3 regions of the Paenibacillus sp. Lou8.1 genome follow, and region 3 is predicted to be linked to each of the others. Evidence: riboswitches for the same ligand, from Rfam matches in the RefSeq annotation. Region 3 holds a riboswitch; each other region holds the start of a gene.

Region 1 (4,755 bases), on a different contig from region 3:
GCGCTACAGCCATGAAAAAGGTAACACCAATCTGGAAAACCATAAGAAATATAAGCATGCCCTTACCGCCTGCTTCTGCTTGCAATAAAGGCAGCATGTTCATGGTCCCAGCTATACTAGCAATAAAGTATACAACGGATAGAACAATGCCGCGTACAAATGAAGTATGTCGTCGGGTGAGTGACGCATACACAATAGCAAGTACACCCAGTACAAAGCTAAATAGGGCATAACCCGCATAGGTCATCAAATTCGCCCAAAATGTTTGCTTTTCGATATAATCGGTATAGGACGACGGGGCCGAAAAGCTTTGGGTGAAGGAGCGAACATCACCGTCTTCAAAAGTAAAAGCCAGTGTAAGTACCGAGGCGCCGATTTTTTTATCGTCTACGGTATACTTTAATCCGCCTTCTTGTTCAGTGGTCGCAAGCTTCAAATCCGACGGCTTAAAGCCAAAGCGCTTGACCCATACTGCGGCCGCCTGCTCCTTGGCTTCGAGCGTCATGCCGTCCTCAGCCACACGTACAAGCCTGTTACGTGCTTGTTCATCCGTAGAAATATCAGCCTGTGTGTAATTGGTGCTGGAGGTGATCCGTTTAAAGCTAACGACCTTGCCAGTGGATAAATCCACATGAATTTGCAGTTTACTCTTCGCTGAGGATTCAGGCAGATCGACCCGAAAGGTTTCGTAAGGGTAACTTTTTTTCCATGTACGGTCGTACTGTTGAAGTAGTTTTTCTCTAGATAAATAACCGTACAAATCTGTTTCGGCCTGATAGGTCACGACAGGCTCCTCAGGCTGTGATTCAGTATAGCCCAGCTCGGAGCGGGCGAAGTCCAATGCGTGTATGACCGCTTCTTGTTTGCTGATGACCTTTGCGTTCATTACTGATTCTGGACTCGGATTGCTAAGCGAGGGAATAAGCAATTGAAAGATAAAAAAGCAAATCAGGCCAATCCCGCCCAGCAAGCCTAGTTTTTTGAAGTTGGCCGTGAGCACGACCGGTTTCCCGATAGGATTCATGAGTTTCCTCCTTAATCTGTAAATAAGAACATCCATTAAAGATATCATACTGCACAGGTTCCCGCCAACAGACAAGCGATATTCATGAAAATAGAGTGAAAGCACTTTAAAGTTCCAATAAAATTAGATAAGCTGCGATTAAACGATGCCCATTCGCAAAATAAAGCCAATTTCACGTTTTTTCGGCGAAATCGGTTTTGTGATCTGGATATAGAAGGATTATAATCTTGAGGCAATGCCTATGAAATACATAGGTAATGATATACAGTTGAGCCGAATTTCTATGGGAAAACGGGGGAACCATGTTACTGGGGTGAATTTTACAACCGATCCTGCTGGATCGGAAGTGTAAATAGGGCATACTGTGCTGCCCGAATCCGTCAGCTAACCTCGTAGGCTATGAGCAGGAACCAAGTCAGGCACTCGGTTTTCCGGTGTCTTTTTTTGTGCGTATAAAAGTGTTTGGATTGGTTAGACCGCTGCGGGTGCAGATTGCTCTTCCGATTGCTGTTATCCCCGGATTTTTTGATTGTATACCCCCTTTAATGGTTAAAATCCGGAGATAAAGGCAAACGCTTCGCTTCTTCAGAACAATTCTGCCCCCTTCGCTACTGCCCGCCAATAGCACAGGGGGCCGAGTAGTGCTTGACATGCATTCTTCCTGTATTCAGGGAATGCTAATTATAGTTATTTAAGGTTTGGAAAAATCAAAAAATTCAGGGGCAACGACGATCGAAAGATCAAATGGAACGCGTAGCGAGCTTACACCGTATTAAATCACTGATTTATAGTTTTAAGGATTAGGAGAGAAGTGATGAATAGATGAATCCCAATGCAAGCTGGCTCCGGCTTTCTCCACCGCAGATATTCGTTGCGGGCTTTGCCATTATCATTCTAATAGGTAGTTTATTGTTAATGCTGCCGATCTCCAATACAACAGGAAAGTCACTTGCGTTTATAGACGCTTTGTTTACTGCCGCCTCTGCGACCTGTGTTACAGGGCTTGTCGTTAAGGATACAGGGACCTTTTTTACAACCTTTGGTCAAGTTGTTATCGCCGCGCTCATTCAGATCGGCGGCCTGGGCTTTATGACCATGGCTACCTTAATCGCGCTGGTGTTCAAGCGTCGGATTTCCTTGCGGGAGCGTCTCATTTTGCAGGAAGCGATGAATCAGACTTCTGTAGAGGGAATTGTCGGGTTAATCCGTAAGGTATTACTGTACTCACTGGTTATTGAAGGCGTATGCGCTACGATATTCTCGGTTCGCTGGTCCTTTGATATGCCCGTAGGCAGGGCGATTTATTTTGGAATCTGGCATGCCATCTCCATGTTTAACAATGCTGGTTTTGATTTATTCGGTGAATTTCGCAGCTTGACAGGTTATGTATATGATCCGATTGTTAATTTTACCGCAATGTTTCTAATTATTTCTGGCGGCATTGGTTTTGTAGTGATGTCAGACCTGGCAGAATATCGCAAGCGCAAGAGACTGTCCTTGCATACCAAGGTGGTACTCAGCATGACGGGCGCTATGATTGTAGTCGGCACGCTCGTGATTTTTGTATTTGAGTTTACGAATCCAAAGACTCTTGGCTCGCTTGATTGGGGTGGTAAGCTACTGGGATCTTTATTCCAGTCCGTTACTCCCCGTACCGCAGGTGCCAATACGCTGGACATCGCAGGCTTGCGGCAGGCTACGCAGTTTTTTATCATCATACTCATGTTTATTGGGGCTTCCCCTGGCTCTACTGGAGGCGGGATTAAGACCACAACATTCGCCCTGCTCATTGGAGCAGTGATTTCGATGCTGCGGGGGCGGGAAGATATTGTACTGTTCAAGTACCGACTTGCGCAGGGACGAATTTACAAGGCTTTGACCATCACACTGCTGGGGTTGCTGTTCGTGATCGGGGTGACCATGATTTTGTCGGCAACCGAAGATCATCATTTTCTGATGATCTTGTTTGAGACGGTGTCTGCGTTTGGTACGGTGGGGCTGTCGATGGGGCTTACACCTGATTTGACAGTCATAGGCAAGCTGGTGATTACCCTGACGATGTTTGCAGGTAGACTGGGGCCACTCACGCTAGCTTATGCACTGGGGCCGAAAAAGGGTAAAGAATTATATCGTCATCCGGAAGGCAAAATGATTATAGGATGAATCATTTCATGATAAGTAGTATACATTTCGTTGGTTTAATCATTTATGAAATTGATTCAGATAAGGAGTTTTCGAGTAGATATGAAAACGCAGCAGTTTGTAGTTATTGGCTTGGGGCGGTTTGGCTCAAGCCTGGCTTTGCAATTGGTGGATATGGGGTGCGAGGTGCTAGGCATTGACCGGAATGAGGATGTTGTGGACAGTATGAGTGAGATGTTGACACATACTGTCGTGGCGGACGCTACCGATGAAGACTCGTTGCGATCACTGGGCATCCGTAATTTCGATTGTGGCATTGTTGCTATTGGTGATGACATTCAGGTAAGCATCCTCACCGCCATTTTGCTGAAGGAGCTGGGTGTGAAAAAAGTTGTAGCCAAAGCCATATCTGTGCTGCACGGGCGTGCGTTAGAAAAGCTCGGTGTGGACCGGATTATTTATCCAGAACGGGATATGGGTATCCGGGTGGCTCACCAGCTAGTCACGCCTAATTTGCTCGATTATTTGGAGTTGTCTAAGGAATACAGTATTGTGGAACTCAATGTACCTGCATGTCTGAATGGCAAAACGCTAGCAGAGCTAAATGCCCGTACCCGCTTTGGTTGTAGCGTTGTGGCGCTTCATACGGCGAACGGTATCCTGATCGCACCGACGGCTATGGATCGGCTAAAAGCAGATGATATTATGGTCATCATCGGTTCGAATGACAATATCGGTCGCTTTGAGGATGAGGTTGTTAATGTTAATGAAGAGGATTAAACCCTCTACACCATACGGTAACCTGCAAACGACGCCCGTGTCTCGCTAATCCAGCGTCGTGCTGTCGGACCGAGATCGGTCGTCTCCGAGTAAATGAGGGAGGTCGTTCGGCGTGTCTCCTTCAAATCGGGCAAGTACAATGCAGTGAGTCCATTATCCCGTAATAGTTCGCTGCGCAAATAGGATTTGGGTAGCAAGGCAGAAGCCTTACAGGTTGGAAGCAGGCGTACAATTGCCTCGAAGGAGTCGATTTCCATGCGGATATCCGGCATGATGCCGCTGCGCTGGAATAAGTCATCCGTCAGACTGCGGTACCAGGTTCCTTTGGAGAAAATAATCATCGGCAATCCTTGCAGATCTTTCATCGAGGCCGTTCCTGTCTTGACGGTTAATTCATGTCCAATGGGAACAACGAGCTCCAAATGATCATCAAATAGCGGAATGCAACGCAGTCCGGCTTCATGAATGGCAGACCCGACAATACCGGCGTCTGCTTTTTTGTCACGTACAAAGGCGACGATTTCATGGGTTTTACCGGTGAGCAGCTTTAGCTCGGTTTGAGGATGCTTGCTCATGAAAGCTTCGACGAGGGTAGGCAGCGTCGTTTGGAGTGTCGTGAGACTAGCCCCGAGTGTAAGCATACTCTGGGCTTCATTTTTGTGCTGGGACAGCTTTTGTAAGAAGCGAAGCTGTCGTTGCCGTTGCTCTAGCGCAAATGTATAAACAAATCGGCCAGTTGACGTAATTTCGAGCCGTTTGCCCCGACGATCAAAGAGATTCACACCCAGCTCTTCCTCCAGCTTCGCAAT
Region 2 (4,755 bases), on a different contig from region 3:
GATATCCGCATAAGCACAGGCATGTCAGCAGGAAGAACCTCTTTAACAGCATGTATGACCTCAACACCGAACAGTGACAAATCCTGTCCATATTCATCTTCTCTGGTATTTGTTAAAGGCGAATGAAATTGATGGATCAGATAGCCGTGAGCGCCATGTATCTCAACCGTATCAAAACCGGCTTCCATCGCGCGGCGTGCGCCTTCTTTGTATGCCTGAACCAGTTCCCTGACTTCAACTGTCTTTAAGGCGTGCGGCTTTTTAAAGCGTTCGCTAAAAGGAATCGTGGACGGACCCACAGGTTGCTCAGCATCTTCAGCCTTGCGTCCAGCGTGGCCTAGTTGAATACCAATCTTGGCACCATACTTGTGGACTTCCTCTACAATCTTACGATATGCAGAAATATGTTCGTCACTCCAAATACCCAAATCACGATCCGTAATACGTCCATCTGGATGGACCGCTGTCATTTCCACAATAATAAGTCCAGTGCCTCCTACTGCCCGGCTCACATAATGGACATGATGCCATTCCGTTGGATTTCCGTCCTTGGCCTCCACGCTGTATTGGCACATCGGGGGCATGACAATCCGATTTTTTAAAGAAAGCCCCTTTAATTGATAAGGAGTAAACAAGTCGGTCACTTTTATCCATCCTTCCTTCAATTCCATGTCTGTATAATTATGAATTGCATCCCCATTATACACCAGCTGTCACTAGTATACCGAATTCGTTGTAAGGCTAAAACTTGCGAAAATGCTCCTGTTATCGGTCATGTTTAAGAGAATATGTACGTTTAGCTCCATCATCTTCATTGATAATCGTTTCATCGTGGGCTTCTTTCCATTCGTTTATGAGCCGAACTTGGTTAACAGCATATTTTTAATAGGACAGGTACATAATAGTCGAGAGCACCACTAGGTACCACTGCACGGGAAAGGGGGGATACATATGCCGTACAGGGGAGTGTTGCCATGCTTGGCACTGTTACTAGCATTCTCAAGTTTACCCGTTCACGCGGATGCGCCTCCCAACACCGGAACGCCCCATCCCAAGGAAACAGCTGTTGCTTCTTCTGTACATCAGAGCACAGATCGAGCAACTCCTACATTAGCAATGCTGCGAAAAAAACATGCGGACATTTTTAAAATGTGCGGCCCACACACCCGCCAAATTGCCCTAACCTTTGATGATGTGCCCGATTCTAGGTATACGCCGCAGGTTTTGGACGTATTACACGCCAATGGCATCAAAGCCACCTTTTTCATCGTCGGTCACCGTGCGGAAAAGCATCCGGGGATCATACGCCGTATTATCCGTGAAGGCCATGCTATAGGAAACCATTCCTATACTCATCCGGATTTTAGGAAGGCCACACCCGAACGATTTCGCAACCAGATTACAAAAACAGAACGTATTTTACAGGCCAGCGCAGGTTTTCGCCCCAAGTTGATCCGTCCACCCTACGGCGAAATCACGGAGCCTCAAATCCAATGGGCACGTCGTCATGGCTATATGATTGTCAATTGGAATGTAGACTCTCTCGATTGGAAGGGATTAAGTAAAACACAAATTCAACGCAATGTGATCCCAGCTACCGGGCCTGGCTCTATTATTTTAATGCACGCAGGTGGAGGTCAAAGTTCCAACTTGCAAGGCACTGTCCAAGCTCTGCCGGGTCTAATTCACTCTCTAAAAGCTAAGGGCTACAAATTTGTGACAGTCCCCCGGCTACTCCACACATCGGAACGGAAATAACCATATGTTTATGATTGAGCTACAAGCTAAAGCAACGTAAAAAGGCTGTCTTACCAGCAGAAGTTTTCTGCTCGTCAAGACAGCCTTTTTTTATGGATAAGACCTGATAAGAGTCCGACCTAGTTATATGCGGTAGGATACAGGCATTAAGTTTACATAATATATATTATGTTTAATTAAATCGTATATACGTACAATGCTATTTATCAATAACGTACAGCTTCACATTTTGAAATCCAAAGTCGTTCACAAATGATTTGTTGCCTGGAATAAAGATATCAATCCGCTTTCCTGTAATGGCGCTGCCCTGATCGCGAGCGACAGCTACAAAAGAATGATCCGGCAAACCTGGGTGGGAATAGCCTGTAACCAGCACTTTCGTGCCCATCGGAATGACGTTCGGGTCTACCGCAATTGTACCTAGTTTAAGCGGATTGCCGTAGTAGTCCACTGCTCCCCATTTACCATTCTCGTCGGCTGCGGCAGAATACGCTGAAGCCTTAACGTCAACTATTTTGCTATAGTTGAATGTTTTGCCCCACGCTTCAATCGTTGGCCCCTCATTCGCTGGTGCTTTCTCCGTAAGAAGCTGCGGCTTCGAATCCGAAGCTGCCTTCACACTTTTTTCGCCAGGCACCTTAATTTGCAGACCTGCATATATATTGTTGGAAGCAATGTTTGGGTTCGCCTTCGTTAGCTCGTCTACCGATACCCCATAACGTTGAGCAAGCAAAAAGAAGGTATCGCCCTCTTTGGCAGTGTGAAGCGAAGCAGCAGCCGCTACTCCAGCTGTCTGTGTCAGCCCTGCAATAGCTGCGGCAAGCACCGCAAATTTCATCGTTTTACCAATATGTTTTAGATGTTTCAAAGATATGTACCTCCTCTGTTATGCCTGCGAAGTTAGCTGTCGGATTCGGACTCAGGAGAAGCCCTATGCTTGTGCAATTCACCCCTAGGCATATTCCACATCGTCTTATGACGTATCGGAATGACTGCCGTTGTTACGTCCCCCGCACTTCCCATAGTTTGGACCCAGCATTCAGTGTTTGTCTTAACCGCATGCTGTCCCGGTAAGTTTTGGCTTACTGCATAATATCACAATTTTGTAACCTTATCCGCATGAAAATGTTGGTAACCTTGAATATCATACTATACTCATTACAATTTTGTCATCAAGAAATCGATATTTGTTACGAAAGTATGGGGAAATGGTGACAAAAAGAAAAAAGGCTCTCCGTCAAACGGAGGGCCTTTTTTTATAGATTATATCAGCACTTTCTTACAATACTTTGGCAAGAAAATCACGGGTGCGATCATGGCTTGGAGTGCCAAATACCTGCTCTGGTGTACCTTGCTCTACAATTTGACCGTTATCCATAAAGATAATTCGATCGCCTACCTCGCGGGCAAAGCCCATTTCATGCGTCACGATTACCATTGTCATGCCGCCTTCGGCGAGCTTCTTCATTACATCCAGAACCTCTCCAACCATTTCAGGGTCCAATGCAGAAGTCGGCTCATCGAACAGCATTACGTGCGGCTGCATGGCCAAAGCACGCGCAATCGCAATACGTTGCTTCTGTCCTCCGGATAGCTGGTTCGGATAGGTATTCTTCTTATCCTCAAGCCCTACGGTACGCAAGAGTTCTAGCGAAATTTTTTCCGCTTCCTTCCCTGACTGTCTTCTAACCTGTGTTGGGGCAAGTGTCAGGTTCTGCAACACTGTTTTATGCGGGAAAAGATTAAAATGCTGGAACACCATCCCCATCTTCTCCCGGGTTACATTAATATTATGGCCACGAGCTGTAATCGGCTCGCCCTCAAATAAAATCTCCCCGTCTGTAGGCTGTTCCAACAGATTCATACAACGCAAAAACGTACTCTTCCCCGAACCACTGGGGCCGATGATGACGACAACTTCACCTTTGGCAATATCTATATCAATGCCTTTTAAAATTTCATTCTTACCGAACGATTTACGCAGTTGTTTAACGGTGATCACTGGCTCTCAACTTCCTTTCCCATAAACCCAGCAGCTTAGACAAGCTGAATGTCATTACAAAATAAATAGCGGCTGCGATTACGAACGGACTTAATCCTTCGTAGGTGATGTTCTTAATGACCTGGGCCTGATACATAATATCCACCATCCCAATGGTCGAAATAATGGAGGATTCTTTAATGATCGTAATAAACTCATTACCGATAGCAGGCAAAATAGATTTAAACGCTTGCGGCAAAATGACATGACGCATAGCTTTACCGCGTCCCATACCCAACGAACGAGCAGCCTCCATCTGTCCACGGTCTACTGCCTGGATACCTGCCCGGAAAATTTCAGCCAGATATGCTGAACTATTCAGAGACAATGTGATTATACCAGACTGGAGTGGGGTAAAATTGACACCCAGCGTCAAAGCAACCCCGTAGTGAATGATCATAAGTTGTACCAGCATAGGTGTGCCACGCAGGATCTCCACATAAGTGGTACCTAACCACTCAATGATGCGTATACCGCTCATCCGCAGCAAGGATACGATCAGACCAATGATAAATCCAAACAGTACTCCGAGTGCAGACAGCAACAGAGTGTAGCCGATACCCGTAGCGTAAAAACTGCGGTATTTCCAAAAAATATCTACGATGTTATTAGAAGAAACCTGTCGATCTGCAGAGAGCGCGCTCGCTTCTGTGGAAAACTTCTCAATCGACCCGTCCGCTTTCAGGCGAGCCAACGTTTTATTTACAGAGGCAAGCAATTCTGCGTTCCCCTTGCGTATACCTACTGCTGTTTCTGCTCCGGCATCCTCAGGCACCGCCTTGGCAAGTGTTACGGTACCATCTAACGTGTATCCTTTAGCAACCGTATCTTCGATCACAACAGCGTTGATACGCTGGGTCCGCAGCTGGAGTACCAGATCGGATATTTTGTCCAGTGAGGTTACAGTGGCATTGGGTACTTTTTGAGCAATTTCTTCCTGAATACTCCCTTTTTGT
Region 3 (4,755 bases):
CAGTAGAGCAATATCTGATGCTCGACGAGTCATTAATCCAGACCGTATTTAGCCAGTGGAAACGAGAAAAGGACGAGATTTTAAGTGATTTGAGCAGCCGGTTTATGGACCGTAGATTGTATAAATATGTAGAGATTGAAAATATGGATACAGATACCATTGACAGTATTCGAGAAGCTTTGAAAGAGGCTGGTTTGCACCCTGAATATGATTTTGAAATTGATTTTCCGACAGATCTTCCTTATGATGTGTTTCGGCAGGGTGGCTCGACGGACAACCAGATTTTACTGCTTGGACGTCAGGGCGAGGTGAGTGAAATATCCGAAGTTTCGGAAATTGTGCGCTCAATAAGTGGTATTCACCGAGGGAAATATCATATGTATTTTCCCCAGAATAAATTGAACGCGGTAAAAGACAGGATTCCTGCCGAAATAAGGAATTATTTTGTCAAAGAATAGACAACTATATAGAAATGTAAGTAAAAAAAGGAGATGTAAACCTTGGATTTATTCGACACTCATACTCACTTGGATGCGCCACAATTTGACGAAGATCGTGAAGAAGTTATAGCACGTGCTGTCGAATCAGGAGTAACGCGGATGATCAATATCGGATTTAATCGTGAGACCATTCCATCCACCATGAAATTGGCCGAGACGTATGATTTTATTTATGCGGCAGTTGGATGGCACCCACAGGATGCTATTACAATGCAGGAGGGCGATCTAGAATGGATTGCATCGTTATGCAGTCATAAAAAGGTTGTAGCCATCGGGGAGATCGGTCTGGATTATTATTGGGATACATCACCGAAGGATGTGCAGCATCGGGTGTTTCGAAATCAAATTGGTCTGGCTCGTGAGCTCAAGATGCCCATTGTTATTCATAACCGGGATGCACATGAAGATATTGTTAAGATTTTGCGCGAGGAAAAAGCGAGTGAGATTGGTGGAGTCATGCACTCCTTTTCGGGTAGCTGGGAGACAGCCAAAATGGTGCTGGATATGGGATTTCACCTTTCCTTCGGTGGTCCAATAACGTTCAAAAATGCCAAGCAGCCAAAAGAGGTGCTCGCACAGGTGCCGCTGGACCGTCTGCTCATTGAAACTGATGCTCCCTATCTGACGCCTCATCCGTTTCGTGGGAAGCGAAATGAGTCTGCACATGTGAGACTGGTAGCAGAGGCTGCAGCCCAAATCAAAGGGATTACAGTGGAGGAATTAGTGTCAATAACGACCCGAAATGCCCTGGAACGATTTGACATTCAATGAAAAAGTGAAGAAATCGATCAAAATAAAGAGATAGACGAAGCTAATCATGAATTTGTTGCAGGAAACTCGAGAATATTACAATATTTTAACCGAATATTTTAAAAAATGTACTTGAAACCTGCTTTACAACATGCATAGAAACAGGATATCATCTTTTCAGTGAATTGTTGTTTGAATGTAAACATCAACAAGTCATTTCATGAACCAGTCTCGCTGAGTCCCTTTTACAGGGAACGGGGGAACCGATATGGCTTACAGTACGTCCGGCGTATGTGCAAGAAGGGAACGTTTCTTCCGCCAGCCGGCTCGACCTAAATTCTTTTCCCGGATGGGATTGAACAGGTGGAGGAGCCGTATTTCGATTTCTTTCTGGGTCTTCGGGGTGAATGTGAAGGCGACCGCCATGAGCGGTTGACCCAAGCTAGGGCGACTCTCTACGTCCGAACCCGACAGCTAACCCCGTAAGCGTAACAAGAGAGAAGCCATCTCGTGCATGAGTTTTCCCGCATATTCACACATGCCGGAAGCCACGAAAGAGCTCTCTAGTCTCTTTCTCTGGCTTTTTTTGTTGTGAATAAAAGAAAATCTGTCATCATACTGTGGTTAAACAGGGGAGGACAGCATGCCGCGAAGACGGGTACATGGTGCAGGACAGTCGTAGTTTGGGCTTGTCTTGTAGAAAATCTGTTATAGTCACGTCAAATCTCAACTATGTCTTACTCCAGACGGCGGGCTATGTAAGGAGGACGGAGGAAATGGGCATTTTCCAGAAAAAGGATACCCATGAGTCACGCTCATCCAGCATGTCTTACGTATTGCGTTGGAAGCAAGAGAATGTGCGCCAGGCTGCTTTGGTTGCTATTTTTCTAATCGCGCTAACGATTATGATTTCAATTCTGATGTACACGCAATCTAAAAAACAAGTCTTTTTTGTCATCGATGGCAAGGCGTCTGCGGTAGAAACCCGGGAATCCAAGCTTCAAGATTTGCTGAGCGAGCATTCCATTTCACTTCAGCCGCATGATACAGTTTCCATGCCGCTAAATGGAGCAATACAGGATGGCGATCGCGTAGTCATTAAACGTGCCAATCAGGTTAAAGTATCTTCAGGCAATGAGACGAAAAAGTTGTACACAACAGAAAATACAGTAGAAGGTGCCATTCGTACCTCGGGCTATAAATTATCATCAACGGATAAAGTTTATCCTGCGTTGGATGCCTCTGTTTCGTCTAACATGGACATAAAAATCGTCCGTGTGAAGAAACAGCAGGTCGAACAGAAAAAACAGGTGCCTTATCAGGTCATCAAAACGGCCGATCCGAGTCTTTATAAAGGCGATAATCGGGTCATTCAAAGCGGCAAATCGGGTGTGGTCGTCCAGCACGTTCAAAAGGTATATCATGATGGAAAATTGGTATCCAAACAGCTGGTTAACAAGGAAGTTGCACAGAACCGTGTGGATAAGGTCATTGCGGTAGGAACGAAGAAAAAACCGGTCGTTCTTGCTGCTTCCGTCGGTCCCAATGATGCGGTTAAGGCAACAACGGTTAGTTCGGGCAGTGCTGTCCGTAAAGCAGGCGTAAATTTTAAATATAGCAAAGTTTTACAAAATGTCTCCATGACGGCGTATTCCTCACAGGAGCCAGGTATCGGTACACGTACTGCATCCGGCGCACGTGTCACGGAAGGACGCACCATCGCGGTCGATCCGAGTATAATTCCAATCGGCTGGTGGGTGTACATCGAAGGGGTGGGCTTCCGTCGTGCGGAGGATACCGGTGGCGCGATTAAAGGCCACAAAATCGATGTGTATTATGAGAGTTTGAGCCGAGCCAACCAATTTGGTCGTAAGCACGGTAAAACCGTATATGTTATCGGACCGGTAAAGCCTGAAATCAACTAAAACAGGTTGTGTATGTTGAGGGCAATGCGATAGTATTAACAACATAGTTATGCCATGCTAAGAAGAGGATATCCTCTTCTTATTTTGTTTTCAAAAGCAGGGAAAGATAAATATAGCTTGCTGTGTAGCAGTGGAGGGAAACGCAAATGATCAAGGAAGTGATCGTGGTAGAGGGCCGGGATGATACGGTGGCCATTCGCCGCGCTGTTGAAGCGGATACGATAGAAACTGGCGGCTCCGCCATTAATAAAATGACGCTGCGTAAAATTGCATTGGCGCAGGAGCGGCGGGGGGTCATCATTTTAACCGATCCCGATCATGCAGGGGAGCGCATCCGTAAGATTATCGCTTCCAAGGTACCCGGCTGCAAGCAGGCCTTTATACCCGAGGCAGAAGCGACGCGTAAAGGAGATATTGGCGTGGAGAATGCCTCACCAGAAGCGATCAGACACGCTCTTGCACGGGTCCATACGACAGTGGAAGGCGCTGACCCGCTGATTGAGTGGGCGGACCTGATTGATGCTGGACTCATCACCCATCCCAATGCTGCTGCACGCCGTATGGCCTTAGGGAATGTGCTGGGTATTGGTTATTGTAACGGAAAGCAGCTACATAAACGGCTCTCTGTATTTCAGATCAGCCGCGAGGAATTTGCCGGGGCGCTGGCACAAATTGAAAGTGAAGGATTGTGATGTCCGTATGACAGGGATTCAAGATATAGCAACACCGCGGCGTACGAAGGAAATTATTCAACGGCACGGTTTTTCGTTCAAAAAGAGTTTGGGACAAAATTTCCTGATTGATCAAAATATTCTCAATAAGATTGTAAATGCTGCCGGATTGGATGAGACGAAGGGTGCACTTGAGATCGGTCCTGGGATTGGCGCTTTGACCGAGAAGCTGGCGCAATCGGCCAAGGTAGTTACCGCTGTCGAGATTGACCAGCGGCTGCTGCCAATTCTCGAAGAGGTGTTGGCCCCTTACGAGCATGTGAAGGTACGTCATGGAGACGTGCTGAAGCTGGATTTGCGCGAGGTGTTCGCAGCCGATTTTGCAGACGTGAGTAAAGTAAGTGTCGTGGCTAATCTGCCGTACTATGTTACTACACCGATTCTGATGAGGCTACTGGAGGACAAGCTCCCTCTGGAGAATATCGTCGTTATGATCCAAAAAGAAGTGGCTGAGCGCATGGCTGCGTCTCCTGGAACGAAGGATTACGGCAGTCTGAGCATTGCAGTGCAATATTACAGCGAACCTGAATTAGTCTGCATTGTGCCGAATACAGTATTTATTCCCCAGCCAAATGTGGAGTCTGCAGTCATCCGGCTGCGTGTACGGGAAGCCCCCCCGGTGGAAGTGGTGGATGAGAAGCACTTCTTTGAAGTGGTTCATGCTGCTTTTGCCCAGCGTCGTAAAACCATTTCCAATAACTTAAAAAGCCGTTTCTTCACCAAAGAGAACAGGGACACGCTGGAGCCGCTGTTGCAACAAGCTGGTATTGAACCCTCCCGTCGAGGAGAAACGCTAAGTATTGAGGAATTTGCGCGTCTCAGCGCTGTGCTGTTGGAGGCAGGTATATC

What was found. Region 3 has a riboswitch for cyclic di-AMP ahead of NLX78_RS24220 (resuscitation-promoting factor). Riboswitches for the same ligand answer to the same signal wherever they lie in the genome.
Region 1: linked by a shared signal. The riboswitch ahead of NLX78_RS08700 (TrkH family potassium uptake protein) and the one ahead of NLX78_RS24220 (resuscitation-promoting factor) in region 3 are both predicted to bind cyclic di-AMP.
Region 2: linked by a shared signal. The riboswitch ahead of NLX78_RS03655 (3D domain-containing protein) and the one ahead of NLX78_RS24220 (resuscitation-promoting factor) in region 3 are both predicted to bind cyclic di-AMP.

What each region holds. Positions count from the first base shown of each region.
Region 1 covers NZ_JANAVN010000005.1:114,683-119,437, forward strand. Annotated here, with positions in the region: gene NLX78_RS08695 (CPBP family intramembrane glutamic endopeptidase) at 1-1,024, opposite strand, end outside; cyclic di-AMP (ydaO/yuaA leader) riboswitch at 1,286-1,438, shown strand; gene NLX78_RS08700 (TrkH family potassium uptake protein) at 1,847-3,187, shown strand; gene NLX78_RS08705 (potassium channel family protein) at 3,269-3,946, shown strand; gene NLX78_RS08710 (LysR family transcriptional regulator) at 3,952-4,755, opposite strand, start outside.
Region 2 covers NZ_JANAVN010000002.1:181,996-186,750, forward strand. Annotated here, with positions in the region: gene NLX78_RS03645 (NADH:flavin oxidoreductase/NADH oxidase) at 1-644, opposite strand, end outside; gene NLX78_RS03650 (polysaccharide deacetylase family protein) at 952-1,758, shown strand; gene NLX78_RS03655 (3D domain-containing protein) at 1,958-2,626, opposite strand; cyclic di-AMP (ydaO/yuaA leader) riboswitch at 2,633-2,806, opposite strand; gene NLX78_RS03660 (amino acid ABC transporter ATP-binding protein) at 3,038-3,760, opposite strand; gene NLX78_RS03665 (ABC transporter substrate-binding protein/permease) at 3,747-4,755, opposite strand, start outside.
Region 3 covers NZ_JANAVN010000021.1:12,286-17,040, forward strand. Annotated here, with positions in the region: gene NLX78_RS24210 (HD domain-containing protein) at 1-458, shown strand, start outside; gene NLX78_RS24215 (TatD family hydrolase) at 501-1,271, shown strand; cyclic di-AMP (ydaO/yuaA leader) riboswitch at 1,473-1,755, shown strand; gene NLX78_RS24220 (resuscitation-promoting factor) at 2,027-3,175, shown strand; gene rnmV (ribonuclease M5) at 3,322-3,867, shown strand; gene rsmA (16S rRNA (adenine(1518)-N(6)/adenine(1519)-N(6))-dimethyltransferase RsmA) at 3,875-4,755, shown strand, end outside.